Regions from separate parts of the Bradyrhizobium sp. HKCCYLRH2015 genome, predicted to be linked through region 1. Evidence: riboswitches for the same ligand, from Rfam matches in the RefSeq annotation. Region 1 holds a riboswitch; the other holds the start of a gene.
The links. Region 1 has a riboswitch for S-adenosylmethionine ahead of ACQR1H_RS25145 (O-succinylhomoserine sulfhydrylase). Riboswitches for the same ligand answer to the same signal wherever they lie in the genome.
Positions count from the first base shown of each region.

Region 2: it holds a riboswitch for S-adenosylmethionine, as region 1 does, so the genes downstream of both, metX (homoserine O-acetyltransferase MetX) here and ACQR1H_RS25145 (O-succinylhomoserine sulfhydrylase) in region 1, are expected to answer to the same signal.

Region 1 is NZ_JBNPUO010000010.1:21,176-28,574, reverse strand. Features, by position in the region: gene ACQR1H_RS25160 (OpgC domain-containing protein) at 294-1,634, shown strand; gene ACQR1H_RS25155 (SGNH/GDSL hydrolase family protein) at 1,634-2,392, shown strand; gene ACQR1H_RS25150 (GDSL-type esterase/lipase family protein) at 2,406-3,566, shown strand; gene ACQR1H_RS25145 (O-succinylhomoserine sulfhydrylase) at 3,699-4,922, opposite strand; SAM riboswitch at 4,999-5,078, opposite strand; gene ACQR1H_RS25140 (2'-deoxycytidine 5'-triphosphate deaminase) at 5,185-6,291, shown strand; gene ACQR1H_RS25135 (MATE family efflux transporter) at 6,420-7,399, shown strand, end outside.
Region 2 is NZ_JBNPUO010000019.1:5,159-12,557, reverse strand. Features, by position in the region: partial or broken gene ACQR1H_RS32825 (GIY-YIG nuclease family protein) at 1-154, opposite strand, end outside; gene metW (methionine biosynthesis protein MetW) at 214-876, opposite strand; gene metX (homoserine O-acetyltransferase MetX) at 880-2,133, opposite strand; SAM riboswitch at 2,216-2,295, opposite strand; gene ACQR1H_RS32810 (chorismate mutase) at 2,491-3,324, shown strand; gene hisC (histidinol-phosphate transaminase) at 3,362-4,459, shown strand; gene ACQR1H_RS32800 (prephenate/arogenate dehydrogenase family protein) at 4,456-5,391, shown strand; gene ACQR1H_RS32795 (DUF2125 domain-containing protein) at 5,394-6,578, opposite strand; gene ACQR1H_RS32790 (gamma-glutamylcyclotransferase) at 6,678-7,274, shown strand; gene ACQR1H_RS32785 (lysophospholipid acyltransferase family protein) at 7,278-7,399, opposite strand, start outside.

The sequences.
Region 1 (7,399 bases):
ACCAATCGCGACGCCATCGTGCTTTCAACACAGTTCCGCATTATGGCACCAGAATCGCGGACTCTGTCGGCCGTACGCGCGGTCCGTTCCTTGGACTCGGATCGGGCGCGGCCGGCAGAGCCTGGCGGCGATCGACCTGTCCTGCGTCGTGCGATCGCCCACCAGCTGGCCGCCAAGGTCGAAAAACTGGGCACGGCCCAGCTGATAAGTCCTTCATCGCTTGCGCAAAAACTGCGCAGCCCTACATTTCCCCTGCCGGGCCTCGAAGGCTGGCAGCCTTGACGCGGTGCCTGATGACGTCGATTGCCGATCGCCTTGCCGGACCGTCCGCCCCCGCAGCCAGCGCCGCACCCGCGCCGGCTGCGGAGACCGCCGCCGCGGCGAGCGCGGCTGCACCTGTGGTCGCATCAGCATCAGCCGTCGCGGCCGCGCCGGCCGCCACTGCTGCACCCGCCACCACCGCTGCTCCGGCGATCACCTTCCCGGCGGTCGGCGAGCGCGAGCTGCGGCTCGACCTGTTTCGCGGGCTGGCGCTATGGCTGATCTTCATCGACCACCTGCCGCCGAACCTGCTGACCTGGTTCACGATCCGCAACTACGGCTTCTCCGACGCCACCGAGATCTTCATCTTCATCTCCGGCTACACGGCGGCATTCGTCTATGGCCGGGCGATGCAGGATGCCGGCTTCATCGTCGCCACCGCGCGCATCCTGCGCCGCGTCTGGCAGATCTACGTCGCCCATGTCTTCCTGTTCACGATCTTCCTCGCCGAGATCTCCTACGTCGCGACCAGCTTCGAGAACCCGCTCTACACCGAAGAGATGGGGATCATGGATTTTCTCAAGCAGCCGGACGTGACCATCGTGCAGGCGCTGATCCTGCGCTTCCGCCCCGTCAACATGGACGTGCTGCCGCTCTACATCGTGCTGATGCTGTTCCTGCCGCTGATCCTGTGGCTGATGCGCTGGCGTCCGGATGTCACGCTCGGGCTCTCGGTCGTTCTCTACGCACTCACCTGGGAGCTCGATCTCTATCTGACGGCCTATCCGAACGGCTTCTGGGCGTTCAACCCGTTCGCCTGGCAGCTCCTGTTCGTGTTCGGTGCGTGGTGCGCGCTCGGCGGTGCTCATCGCATGTCGCGCATCATCAACTCGCCGATCACGCTCGGGCTCTGCGTCGCCTATCTGGTCGCGGCGTTCTGCGTGACCCTGACCTGGTACATCCCGCAGCTCGGCCATCTGATGCCGCGCCGAATCGAGCAGTGGATGTATCCGATCGACAAGACCGACCTTGACGTGTTGCGCTTCGCGCATTTCCTCGCACTCGCAGCACTCACCGTGCACTATCTGCGCAAGGATTGGCCGCTGTTGAAGTCGCCGTGGCTGCGCCCGCTGATTGTTTGTGGGCAACACTCGCTCGAGATCTTCTGTCTTGGCGTATTTCTGGCGTTTGCGGGCCACTTCGTCCTTGCCGAAGTGTCCGGCGGCGCCATGATGCACGCGGTGATCAGCCTTTGCGGCATCCTCATCATGTGGGGGGTGGCGTCGTTGATTTCGTGGTACAAGCGTGAGGCCGATAAGGGCGCCGCGCGAAAAGGTGCGCGCAGCAACGCCGATCTGGCGGGAGGGGGCTGATGAAGTCCGTCTCGTGGTTAAGGTTTGGTATCGCGGCGCTGGCTGTTTCGCTGGCGGCCTCCGCGCGCGCGGAAGACGCGCCGCAGAACTGTGAGGTGCCGGCCTACCTGCTGACCACCGAGAGCCCGCTCCCGAAGGTTGCAGACGCCGTCAAGAACGGCCGCACACTCGATATTCTCGTCGTCGGAAGCCGCTCGTCCTCGATCGTCAACACCTCCGACGCCAATGCGTACCCCGCCCGTCTGCAGGCTGCGCTGAAGGACAAGCTGCCGGCGGTCGCCGTCAATCTCAGCATCGAGCTGCAGCCCAAGAAGACGGCCGAGGAAGTCGCGGGCAATCTCGTTAAACTGGTGGAAGGAAAAAGGCCTAATTTGGTCATCTGGCAGACCGGCACGGTCGACGCCATGCGGTCGATCGATCCTGATGAGTTCCGGCAGGCGGTCGACGACGGTGTGGCGACGCTGCAGAAAGCAGGAGCTGACGTCGTCTTGATGAATCTGCAATACAGTCCGCGGACGGAAACATTGATCTCCGTGCCGCCCTATGTCGACAACATGCGTGTGGTGGCGCAGCACCGCGACATTCCGCTGTTCGATCGGTTTGCCATCATGCGGCAGTGGAACGAGCAGGGCGATTTCGACCTGTTCAATCCGACGCACGGGGTCGAGCTGGCCAGGCAGGTTCATGACTGCATCGGCCGGGCGCTGTCGAAGTTCATCATCGACGCGGCGCATATCGGGCCGGCGCAGCAGAACTAGGATTATGTCGTTCATGACGTCGAATGAGTGTCACCGCGTATCCGGGACATGGGAGAAGCTTTCGGCCGTTGCGGTCATTGCCATCGCCCTCGCGCTGAGCCCGCAGACGGTACGGGCGCAGAGCGCAGCGCCGGCTGCACCCGCCGCGCTGTCCGATGTGGAGAGCTCCGGTCCGAAGACTCCGCTGATCAGCGAGCTGCGACCTAGCATCGGACACGTCACATTGGCGCAGGCGAACGATCAGGTGCGCGGGCCGATCGCCGCGGTGCGCCCGGCGGCCACGACCGCGCCGCCTGCGGCGACGACTGCGCCGGCCATGACCGATGCACAGCCGCCGGCCGCAGCCGGGCAGGCCGTCGCGGCCACGCCGCCGCAATCGCGCAGCATCACCGAGCGGGCGATCGACAAGGTCAAGCAGGTCGCCAAATCGGCCACCGACATCTTCAACCGCGTGCCATGCCTGGCGCCGAAGGGCGTCGCGAAGAAGAATTTCATTTCGCTGCCGCACGTCGCCAACAAGCTCGCCTCCGGCCTGCCGATCGTGATCGTCGCCTTCGGCTCATCGTCGACGCAGGGCTATGGCGCAAGCGCGCCGGACTACACCTATCCGAATCGGCTCGCCGCGCAGCTGCGCCGGCAATATCCGATGGTCGACATCAGCGTCATCAATGCCGGCGTCGGCGGCGAGGATGCGCCGGAGATGATGAAGCGGATCGAGACGTCGGTGATCGACCGTCACCCGGATCTCGTGATCTGGCAGGTCGGCACCAATGCCGTGCTGCGCGATCTCGATCCGGCCGAGACCGCCAGGCTGGTCGAGGACGGCGTCGCCAAGATCCAGGCCGCAGCCTCCGATGTCGTGCTGGTCGATCTGCAATATTCGCCGCGCGTGAACGAGCGGCAGGAGAGCGCGGGTCGCATGAACAAGCTGCTCGGCCGCATCGCCGAGCTGCATCACGCCGGCATCTTCCCGCGCTTCGAGGTGATGCGCGACTGGCACGAGCGGCAGGCGATCCCGATGAACGAGTTCGTGATCTCGGACGGCTTGCATATGAGCGATTGGGGTTATGCCTGCTTCGCGCAACTGCTCGGCGACGACATCATCCGCTCGGTTGGCCAGGTCAAGCTCGGCATCAACGCGCCGGCCGAGGTGCCGACCTATCGGCCGATGTGACGCCGCGGGCGTCATCCCGGGGCGCTCGCCGCGCGAGCGAACCCGGGATCCGGAGGTGATGTGCGGATGAGGAATGACGAGTAGCGCGCAGCGATGAGATCGGTCTACTCGCGACGCTCACTTCGCCATTCGCTACGCCGCGCTGAGGGCGGCGTCGAGATCCTCGATCAGATCGTCGGCATGCTCGAGCCCGGCGGAGAAGCGGATGAAGCCCTCGCTGATGCCGAGCTCGGCGCGCGCGTCCGGCGTCAGCCGCTGATGCGTGGTCGTTGCGGGATGCGTGACCAGCGTCTTGGCGTCGCCGAGATTGTTGGAGATGCGCGCGAGCCTCAATCCGTTGAGCATACGGAACGCCGCCGCCTTGCCGCCCTTCACCTCGAAGCCGACCAGGGTCGAGCCGGCGCGCATCTGCTTCTTGACCGTCGCCGCCTGCGGATGGTCCTCGCGTCCGGGATAGATCAGCCGCGAGATCTTCGGATGCGCGGCGAGAAAATCGGCGACCTTGCCGGCGGTCTCAGTCTGCGCGCGCACGCGCACCGCGAGCGTCTCCAGGCCCTTGAGCAAGACCCAGGCGTTGAACGGCGAGATCGACGGGCCGGTCTGGCGCATGAAATTGTGGATGTGCTCTGCAATGAACGCCTCCGACGACAGGATCACGCCGCCGAGGCAGCGGCCCTGGCCGTCGATGTGCTTTGTCGCGGAGTAGACGACGACGTCCGCGCCGAGCGCGAGCGGGCTCTGCCAGATCGGCGTGGCGAACACGTTGTCGACGATCAGCCGCGCGCCATGGGCGTGCGCGATCTCGGCGATCGCGGGAATGTCCATCACGTCGAGCGTCGGATTGGTCGGGCTCTCGAGGAAGAAGCTCTTGGTGTTCGGCCTGACCGCCTTCTGCCACTGGTCGAGATCGAGCCCATCGACCAGCGTCGACTCGATACCGTAGCGCGGCAGGAGATCCTCGACCACGTAGCGGCACGAGCCGAACAGCGCCTTCGCCGCGACGACGTGATCGCCGGCCCGCAGGGGGGCCAGGATCGCGGTGGTGACGGCGGCCATGCCGGTGGCGGCCGAGCGGCAGGCCTCGGCGCCCTCGAGCTCGATCATGCGGCGCTCGAACATCGCCGTGGTCGGATTGGAGAAGCGCGAATAGATGAAGCCGGGATCCTCGCCCTTGAAGCGCGCCTCGCACTCCTCGGCGGTGGCGTAGACGAAACCTTGCGTGAGATAGAGCGCCTCGGCGGTCTCGCCGAATTCGGAGCGCAAGGTGCCGGAATGCACCAGCCGGGTTTCGGGACGGTAGTGAGCGAACGACGCCGGGGCCTTCGCGGGGGACTTCGACGCAGGAGAATTGGACATGTGACCTCCATCGTGACCACCGCTGCTGGCGATGGGCACAAAAAAACCGGCCTGGGAAAACTCCTCACGGCCGGGATCACATTCGTCCCCGGCCTGTTTAGCGACTTATTTAACGTGGCTGCAAGCCGGCCGGCTCAAATCACCACGGGATAAGTGGTGCTCATAGTCGCAACCGGCCTTTCCGTCAAGCCGGCCATCGGATAACCGGTCAAAAGACCCTATATTGGCTCGCATAGCCGCCATTCCGGCAAAGGATCAGGTCTTGCCGTTTTCGCTTCCCGCCGACGCCCACGGCATCCTCCCCGATCGCATGATCGTGGCGATGGCGGAGGCCGGCCTGATCATTCCCGAATATGATTTCGTCGAGAGCCAGATCCAGCCGGCGAGCTTGGACCTGCGGCTCGGCGACGTCGCCTACAGGGTGCGCGCGAGCTTTCTGCCGGGGCCGGGATCGACCGTCGCCGAGCGCATCGACGAATTGAAGCTGCACGAGTTCGCGCTCGCCGACGGCGCGGTTCTGGAGACCAACTGCGTCTACATCGTGCCGCTGCTGGAGAGCCTGGCGCTGCCGAAGGACATCGTCGCTGCCGCCAATCCGAAGAGCTCGACCGGGCGGCTCGACGTGTTCACGCGCGTGATCGCCGACGGCACGCGACGCTTCGACATGATCGGCGCCGGCTACCACGGCCCGCTCTATGCCGAGATCAGCCCGAAGACGTTTCCGGTCCTGTTGCGCGAGGGCTCGCGGCTGTCCCAGGTTCGCTTCCGCTATCGCGACGCGGTCCTGTCGGAGGACGAATTGATCGCGCTGCACCAGGCCGAGCGGCTGGTCGATCGCGATGATGCGGATCTCGCCGGCGGCGTCGCGCTGTCCGTCGACCTGTCCGGCAGCAATGCGAACGGCTATGTCGGCTACCGCGCCAAGCGCCATACCGGCGTCGTCGACGTCGACCGCCGCGCCGGCTATCCGGTCGAGGAGTTCTGGGAGCCGATCAAGGCACGGCCCGACGGCAGCCTCATCCTCGATCCCGGCGAGTTCTACATCCTGGCCTCGAAGGAAGCCGTGCAGGTGCCGCCGGACTACGCCGCGGAGATGGTGCCGTTCGATCCGCTGGTCGGCGAATTCCGCGTCCACTATGCCGGCTTCTTCGATCCCGGCTTCGGCTATGCCGGCGCCGGCGGGCAGGGCTCGCGCGCGGTGCTCGAGGTGCGCTCGCGCGAGGTGCCGTTCATCCTCGAGCACGGCCAGATCGTCGGCCGCCTGGTCTACGAGAAGATGCTGGCGCGTCCCAACGCGATGTATGGCAGCCGCATCGGCTCCAACTACCAGGCCCAGGGCCTGAAGCTTTCCAAGCACTTCCGCTTCTAGCCGGCTGCGTCTGCCGCGCACCCCCAATGCGCCTGCCGCACAGGGCGCGCGCCAGCGCCGTGCTAGGAAAGCGAAAGCAATCGAACGACAAGACGGCCGCGACCTGCGCGGCCGAGCGGGGAGCTGAGATGTCCGAGATCGGCCTGGCCGACAATCCGGTCGGCGAGGGGCGTGCATTGCCGCCCCCCGAGAAGCCGATGCGGAATAAGCTCGTCGACGGCCCCATTCTGCGCACGCTGCTGTCGCTGGCCTGGCCGAACATCATCGCCAACACGGCCGGCACCTGCGTCGTCATTGCCGAGACCTCCTATATCGGCCGGCTCGGCATCGAGGCGCTGGCGGCGATGGCGCTGGTGTTTCCGCTGGTGATCCTGACCATGACGATGTCCGGCGGCGCGATGGGCGGCGGTGTGGCCTCGGCGATCGCGCGGGCGCTGGGCGCCGGCGACACCGATCGCGCCTCGACGCTCGCCTCGCATGCGCTGCTGATCGCGCTGCTGTTCGGCGCGACCTTCATGATCGGCATGCTGGTGTTCGGCCCGGCCTTGCTGGAGTTGCTCGGCGGCCGCGGCGCGGTGCTGAGCCATGCCACGGCCTATCTGCAGATCTTCTTCGGCGGCGCGATCCTGCCCTGGCTGATGAACTCGATGGCCGGCATCCTGCGCGGCACCGGCAACATGAAGCTGCCGTCGTTCATGATCCTGAGCTCGGCGATGCTGCAGATCGTGCTGGGCGGCACGCTCAGCCTGGTCCTCGGGCTCGGTATGCGCGGCGTCGCCGCCGGCGCGCTGCTGGCGTTCTGCGTCAGCATCTCGGTGATGGGCTGGTACCTATTTTCGGGGCGCGCGCGCGTCCGGCCGAAGCTGCGCGGCCTCAGGATCAGCGGCGCGATGTTCGCCGACATTCTCAAGGTCGGCGCCGTCGCCTGCTTCTCGCCGCTGCAATCCGTGCTGTCGATCGCGATCTTCACGCATATGCTGGCGTCGTTCGGCACCGCGGTGCTCGCCGGCTACGGCATCGGCGCGCGGCTCGAATTTATGATGACCACGGTCGCCTTCTCCGTCGGCATGGCCTCGGTGCCGATGGTCGGCATGGCGATCGGCGCGCA
Region 2 (7,399 bases), on a different contig from region 1:
CGAGGCCAGATCGGTGCTGATACACCCGGCGCACGAGATCACTGGTCACACCGACGTACAGCGTGCCATTCGGACGATTGGTCATGAAATACACGTAGCCGCTCGCCATGTCGTCATACTGCAAGACGTGGATGGCCGGGACAAGCCCGGCCATGACGTGGGGAGAGAGCGAGGACCAAACTTCGGCAGCACCCCGGGGCTGCGCTCGGTTCCCTACCGCCGCTCACCCCTGCTCAGCAGAAACACCCCCTGCTCGCCGAACATGTTCCAGAACCACCAGGGCATGGCGACGCGCAGGGGACGGCCGTAACTATCGAGGGCGACGGCGCGCTCCATCTTGACGCCGATCTCGTCGCAGAGCTGCACGAAGTCCTTGATGGTGCAGAAATGAATGTTCGGCGTGTCGTACCAGGTGAAGGGCAGATTGTCGGTGCGCGGCATGTGGCCACCGACCAGCAACTGCAGCCGCAGCCGCCAGAAGCCGAAATTCGGAAAGGTGACGATGGCGCGGCGGCCGATGCGCAGCAGGTTCTCCAGCACGACCTTGGGCTGCCGCGTCGCCTGCAGGGTCTGCGAGAGAATCACGTAGTCGAACGCGTCGTCCGGATAATCGACGAGATCCGTATCGGCGTCGCCCTGCACCACCGCGAGCCCCTTGGCGACGCAATGGTTGACGCCCTCGCGGGACAGCTCGATGCCGCGGCCGTCGATGCCGCGGCTTTCCAGCAGTTGCAGCAGATCGCCATCGCCGCAGCCGATGTCGAGCACCTTGGAGCCGCGCTCGACCATGCCGGCGACCAGCAGATGATCAGGCCGATAGGCCAGCACCTCGCCGCCAGTGAAGCCGTTCAGCGGCAGCACACCCTGCATGCTCATGGCTCAGTCTCCCTTCGCATGGGCAAGCCCGCGCGCCTTGCCGGCGGAATCGAGAAACGCGCTGGCGATCTCGAAGAACTCGGGGACATCGAGCAGGAACGCGTCGTGGCCCCGGTCGGTCTCGATCTCGGCGAACGACACCCGCGCGCTGGAGGCGTTGAGCGCATGCACCAGCGCGCGCGACTCCGCAGTCGGAAACAGCCAGTCGCTGGTGAACGACACCACGCAAAAACGGGTCTTGATGCCGCGAAACGCCGCCGCCAGCACGCCGTCATGGTCGCCGGCGATGTCGAAATAATCCATCGCCCGCGTCAGATAGAGATAGGAGTTGGCGTCAAAGCGCTCGACGAAGGACGATCCCTGGTAGCGCAGGTAGCTCTCGACCTGGAAATCGGCGTCGAAGGAGAACGTCGGCAGCTCGCGGTCCTGCATGCGGCGGCCGAACTTGCGATGCAAGGCGGCGTCGGAGAGGTAGGTGATGTGCGCAGCCATGCGCGCCACAGCCAGGCCGCGATGCGGATGCGTGCCCTTGTCGGCGTAACGGCCGTGATCCCAGTCGGGATCGGCCATCACCGCCTGGCGGCCGAGCTCGTGGAAGGCGATGTTCTGCGCCGAGTGGCGCGTCGCGCAGGCGATCGCGAGATTGGCGAACACGCGCTGCGGATAGGCCACCGTCCATTGCAGCGCCTGCATGCCGCCCATCGAGCCGCCGACCACGGCGAACAGCGTGTCGATGCCGAGATGGTCGATCAGCATCGCCTGCGCGCGGACCATGTCGGGGATGGTGATGATCGGGAAATCGAGCCCCCACACCTTGCCGGTGGCGGGGTTCAGCGAGGCCGGCCCGGTCGAGCCCATGCAGCCGCCGATCACGTTGGAGCAGATGATGAAATAGCGGCCGGGATCGAGCGGGCGGCCGGGGCCGACCAGCGTCTCCCACCAGCCGGGCTTGCCGGTGACGGGATGGCGGTTGGCGACGTGCTGGTCGCCGGTCAGCGCGTGGCAGACCAGCACCGCGTTCGACCGGTCGGCATTGAGCTCGCCGTAGGTCTGGTAGGCGATCTGGAACGGCGACAGGTCGACGCCGCACTCGAGCCTGAGCGGCTTGTCGGCGCCGAACTGCGCCACCGGCGAGCTCGGATGATCGACCTCGTGCGAGCGCTCGTCGGGCGCGACCGTGCGCAACGCGGATGTAGGCGTCGCAGATTTGGACGTCGCAGATTTGGACTTCGGCGTCAGACCTGTCATGTCTCTCACCCCAGCCATCCGGCCAGGGCTCCCGAACCACGTGACACATCAGGCCATGAAAAACCCGGCCTGAACTGGGGTTCGGCCGGGATCGATAACGTCCCCGGCCTGTTTAGCGAGTTTTTTAACGTGGCTGCAAGCCGGCCGGCTCAAATGACCACGGAACGGGCAGAAACTAGTCCCGCGGGCGCTATTCGTCAAGGCAAGCTGGGGTTGACCGTTGGTCGGGCGCTCCGCCGCAGGTCAGCCAAGCCTGGATGGCGCAAGGTAAACTTGCTGTTGCGCAGGTCCGCGGCATCGGAGAGAACGGCATCCGTTCCTTTGGCCGCAGGTTTTCCCGTGGCCTCGCGAAGAGTGACACGGACCATGTCGAACCCGCCGCCCGCCCCGCCCTCGCTCGCCGATCTGCGCAAGGAGATCGATGCCATCGATGAGCAGGTCCATCAGTTGCTGATGAACAGGGCCGACATCATCGACCGGCTGATCAAGGTCAAGAAGACCCAGGAGGTCGGCTCGGCGTTCAGGCCCGCGCGCGAGGCCGACATGATGCGCCGCCTGGTGCAGCGCCATCGCGGCATCCTGCCGCTCGACACCGTCGAGGGGATCTGGCGCGTGATCGTCTCGACCTTCACCTATGTGCAGGCGCCGTTCTCGGTTCACGCCGACGTGTCGGTCGGCGAATCCGCGATGCGCGATTCCGCCCGGTTCCATTTCGGATTCGTGGTGCCCTACGTGCCGCATTTCAGCGCGCAAGCCGCGGTCGAGGCTGTGGCGCGCTCGAAGGGCGATCTCGCGCTGGTGTCGACGACCTCCGGCCATACGCCGTGGTGGATCACGCTCGAGCCCGTGGGCGCGCCAAAGATCATCGCGCGGATGCCGTTCATCGAGCGCGCCGACCATCCCGCCGCGCTGCCGGTGTTCGCGGTGTCGCGCGTCGCCGACGATGCGCTGGTGCTCGAGGTCGAGACCTGGAGCATCCGCGTCTCCGGCTGGAATGCGCAGGTGTCGCGGGCGCTGTCGCCGCTCGCCGACGTCATCGCGGTGCCCGATACCGCCTTCGACGGCGCCGCACTGCTGGTATCGATCGAGTCGCCGTCGAACCTCGACAAGATCAGGGCTGCCCTGATCGCGGCGGGCGCCTCGGTACGCTCCGCCGCCCTCGTCGGCGGCCATGCGAAACGCTATACGGTTCCGAGCTGAGACGCCCCGCGCCAGTGATGATTTTCCGGAGTTGACGATGAACCGCCCCGTGCCGAACCCCGGCATCCTCGATATCGCGCCCTATACACCGGGCAAGAGTCCCCAGCCGGAGCCGGGCCGCAAGGTTTTCAAACTGTCGGCCAATGAGACCCCGTTCGGCCCCTCGCCGAGGGCGATCGAGGCATTCAAGAGTGCGGCCACTCACCTGGAAGATTATCCGGAAGGGACTTCACGGGTGCTGCGCCAGGCAATCGGCCGCACCTACGGCCTCGATCCCGACCGCATCGTCTGCGGCGCCGGCTCCGACGAGATCCTCAATCTGCTGGCACACACCTTTCTCGGCCAAGGCGACGAGGCGATCTCCACCGCGCACGGCTTCCTGGTCTATCCGATCGCGACCATGGCCTGCGGCGCCAGGAACGTGGTTGCCGCGGAGACGGAGTATCGCACCGACGTCGACGCCATCCTTGCCGCGGTGACGCCGCGCACCAAGCTGGTCTGGCTCGCCAACCCGAACAACCCGACCGGCACCTACATCCCGTTCGACGAGGTCAAGCGGCTGCGCGCCGGCCTGCCGTCGCAGGTCGTGCTGGTGCTCGACGCCGCCTATGCCGATTACGTCTCGCGCAACGACTATGAGTTCGGGCTCGAGCTGGTCGCCACGACCGAGAACACCGTGGTCACCCATACGTTCTCGAAGATCCACGGGCTCGCGGCGCTCCGCGTTGGCTGGATGTTCGGCCCGGCGCATATCGTCGATGCGATCAACCGCATCCGCGGGCCGTTCAACGTTTCCTCGCCGGCGATGCTCGCGGCGGTCGCCGCGATCGAGGACACCGCGCATCAGCAGATGTCGAAGACGCACACGGAAACGTGGCGCAACTGGCTGACCGAGGAGATCGGCAAGCTTGGGCTGAAGGTGACGCCGAGTGTCACCAATTTCATCCTGATCCACTTCCCGACCGACAAGGGCAAGACCGCGGTCGAGGCCGACGAATTCCTGACCCGGCGCGGCCTCGTGCTGCGCGCGCTCGCCAACTACAAGCTGCCGAACGCGTTGCGCATGACGATCGGCACCGAGGAGGCCAATCGTCTAGTCGTGGAGGCTCTCAGCGAATTCATGAGGGCGACATGAGCGTCGCGGGGCGATTCGAACGCGTCGCGCTGATCGGCTTCGGCCTGATCGGCGGCTCGATCGCGCGCGCGGCGCGGCTGCAGGGCGTGGCCGGCGAGATCGTCACCACGGCGCGCTCGGAGAAGACGCGCGCGCGTGTCGCCGAGCTCGGCGTCGTCGACCGCGTCGTCGCGAGCAATGAAGAGGCGGTCAAAGACGCCGATCTCGTCATCCTCTGCATTCCCGTCGGCGCCTGCGGTCCGGTTGCGGCCGAGATCGCGCCGCATCTGAAGCCGGGCGCCGTCGTCTCCGACGTTGGCTCGGTGAAAGGCGCGATCGTGCGCGACATGGCGCCGCATCTTCCGGCGAACGTCCACTTCGTGCCGGCCCATCCCGTGGCCGGCACCGAGAATTCCGGCCCCGATTCCGGCTTCGCCGAGCTGTTCATCAACCGCTGGTGCATCCTGACGCCGCCCGACGGCGTCGATGCCGGCGCGATCGATCGTCTGCGTGCGTTCTGGACGGCGCTCGGCGCCAAGGTCGAGATCATGACGCCGGACCATCACGACCGCGTGCTCGCGATCACCAGCCACCTGCCGCATCTGATCGCCTACACCATCGTCGGCACCGCCGACGAGCTGGCGCAGGTGACCGAGTCCGAAGTGATCAAATTCTCCGCCGGCGGCTTCCGCGACTTCACCCGCATCGCCGCCTCCGATCCGACGATGTGGCGCGACATCTTCCTGAGCAACAAGGATGCCGTGCTCGACATGCTTGGCACCTTCACCGAGGACCTGTCGAAGCTGACGCGGGCGATCCGGCGCGGCGACGGCGAGGCGCTGTTCGATCACTTCACCCGCACGCGCGCGATCCGCCGCGGCATCGTCGATATCGGCCAGGATTCGGCGGCGCCGGATTTCGGCCGGCCGCTGCCGCAGTTGAAGAAGAACTGAGGTCAGAACAGCGGAGGGACGCGGGCGACCTTGAACGGACCGAGCACGACGACGCCATCGGAGAACCGCAGCGGGAAGGTCCGCGCCTTGCGGCCTTCGAGGGTGGCCTCCTTGCCGAGCGCATTGATGCCAAGTGCGACGCCGACATTGGCGTTCTGCTTGACGACCTTTCCGAGGCCGGGAATGGCGCGGTCGAGCGCTCCGAGCAGGTTGTTGACGTCCTGCGACTTCACACCGGGCGCCACGCGGTCAAGCGTTCCCTGCGGCACGCCGTTCTCGAGCATCTTGTCGAGGCCGAGCGCCGGGATGACCTTTTCGATCCCGGCGACCGTCATCTGCACCTCACCATCGATGTTGCCGTTGACGGTCAGGCTGAGCGTGCCCGAGGCAACGGCGAGCAACTCGCCCTGCTGGATGCGCGACTGGACGATCTCGACATGACCGCCGGCCGACTGGATCTCGCGAAACCGCTCCGGCCAGGGTTTGGGCCGGAAGTCCTTGAGCCCGGTGACGCGGGCCTGGATGTCCGAATTGAACGGCTCGGCCAGCAGAGGATGACCGCCCTGAATGCTGCCGTTTTCGATCTGGAGCGCAGTCTCCAGCACCGGATGATCGGACGGCGTGCCGTCGGCGAGACGGCCGTGCAATTCGGCATGATCGGCGCGCGCGGCAGGCACGGCGGTGTTGCCCTCGATGCGGTCGATGGTCGGTTGCTCGAACACGAGATCGGCACGCTGCGGCGGTCCCGGGAGGCCGCGGACGCTGGCCTCGCCGACGCGCCAGTTCACGGAGAACGAGGTCGGTCCGCGTCCGTCGGCAATCATCGCTGGCCCCTTGAACTCCGCGATGATCCGCTTCGGATCCCACACTTGCGCGACGACGAGGATCTCGTCGAGCTTCGCATTCATCAAGGGCGTGCCGGCGGCCTGCGAGAACAGCGCCACGCTCGGATCCGTGCAGCGGACCTCGAGCCGGAACGGGAAGCCGGCGACCGAGCGCTTCGCGCAATCATAGACGCGGCCGGACTTCGCCTCGCGGGCACGCCAGGCGTCGGCCTGGACATCCACTTGCGAAGCGGCGAAGAACCAGAATGCGCTCCACGCAACAGCGGCGATCAGGAGCAGGATGGGAGCGATGAAAAGCCCCAAGCGAGAGCGCCTGCGCGGCGGTTGCGGCAAACGAGACATGCAGGACACCCTTTGGGCAGCAATTTTGGCAATTCGGCGATCACGGATTGTGTATCTAAATTAACAATTCGCGAGCACCACACTTAGGCCTCCGCATTGATGTCCGCAATGACCCTCTCCGAACGCGACCTTCCCCACGGCGACCTCTGGGTCTTCGGCTACGGCTCGCTGATGTGGCGGCCCGGATTCGCCTTTCTCGAGCAGGTGCCGGCGCGGCTGATCGGCGAGCATCGCGCGCTGTGTGTCTATTCGTTCGTCCATCGCGGAACGCCGGAAAAACCGGGCCTCGTGCTCGGGCTCGATCGCGGCGGCGCGTGTCGCGGCATTGCGTTTCGGGTGGCAGCAGACAAGCGCGACGAGACCATCGCCTATTTGCGGGCGCGTGAGCAGGTGACGTCGGTCTATCGCGAAGTGACGCGCTCCGTGTGGCTGGAGAACGACGCGCGCGAGCGGGTGAGCGCATTGGTCTATGTGGTCGATCGCGGCCATGTGCAATATGCAGGCCGGCTGTCGCCGCAGGAGCAGTTGCGCCATGTGCGCCAGGGTCACGGCCAGTCCGGCGCCAATCGCGACTACGTGATCTCGACCGTGAAGGCGATCGAGGCGCAGGGCTTTCGCGACACGCAGTTGCATCGGCTGGCGACGATGCTGCACGATGACGGCCACTCGCTGCATCCTGCGCCAGGCAAGACATAGCCCTCAAGCCTTCACCGGCGCCCGCACCCCGCCAAACAACTGCGCCTGTTCCGCTTGCCCCGCGGCGACGAGCCGGCCGGTCGCCTCTTCGATGACACCCTGAATCCGCGCCATGAACTCATCGC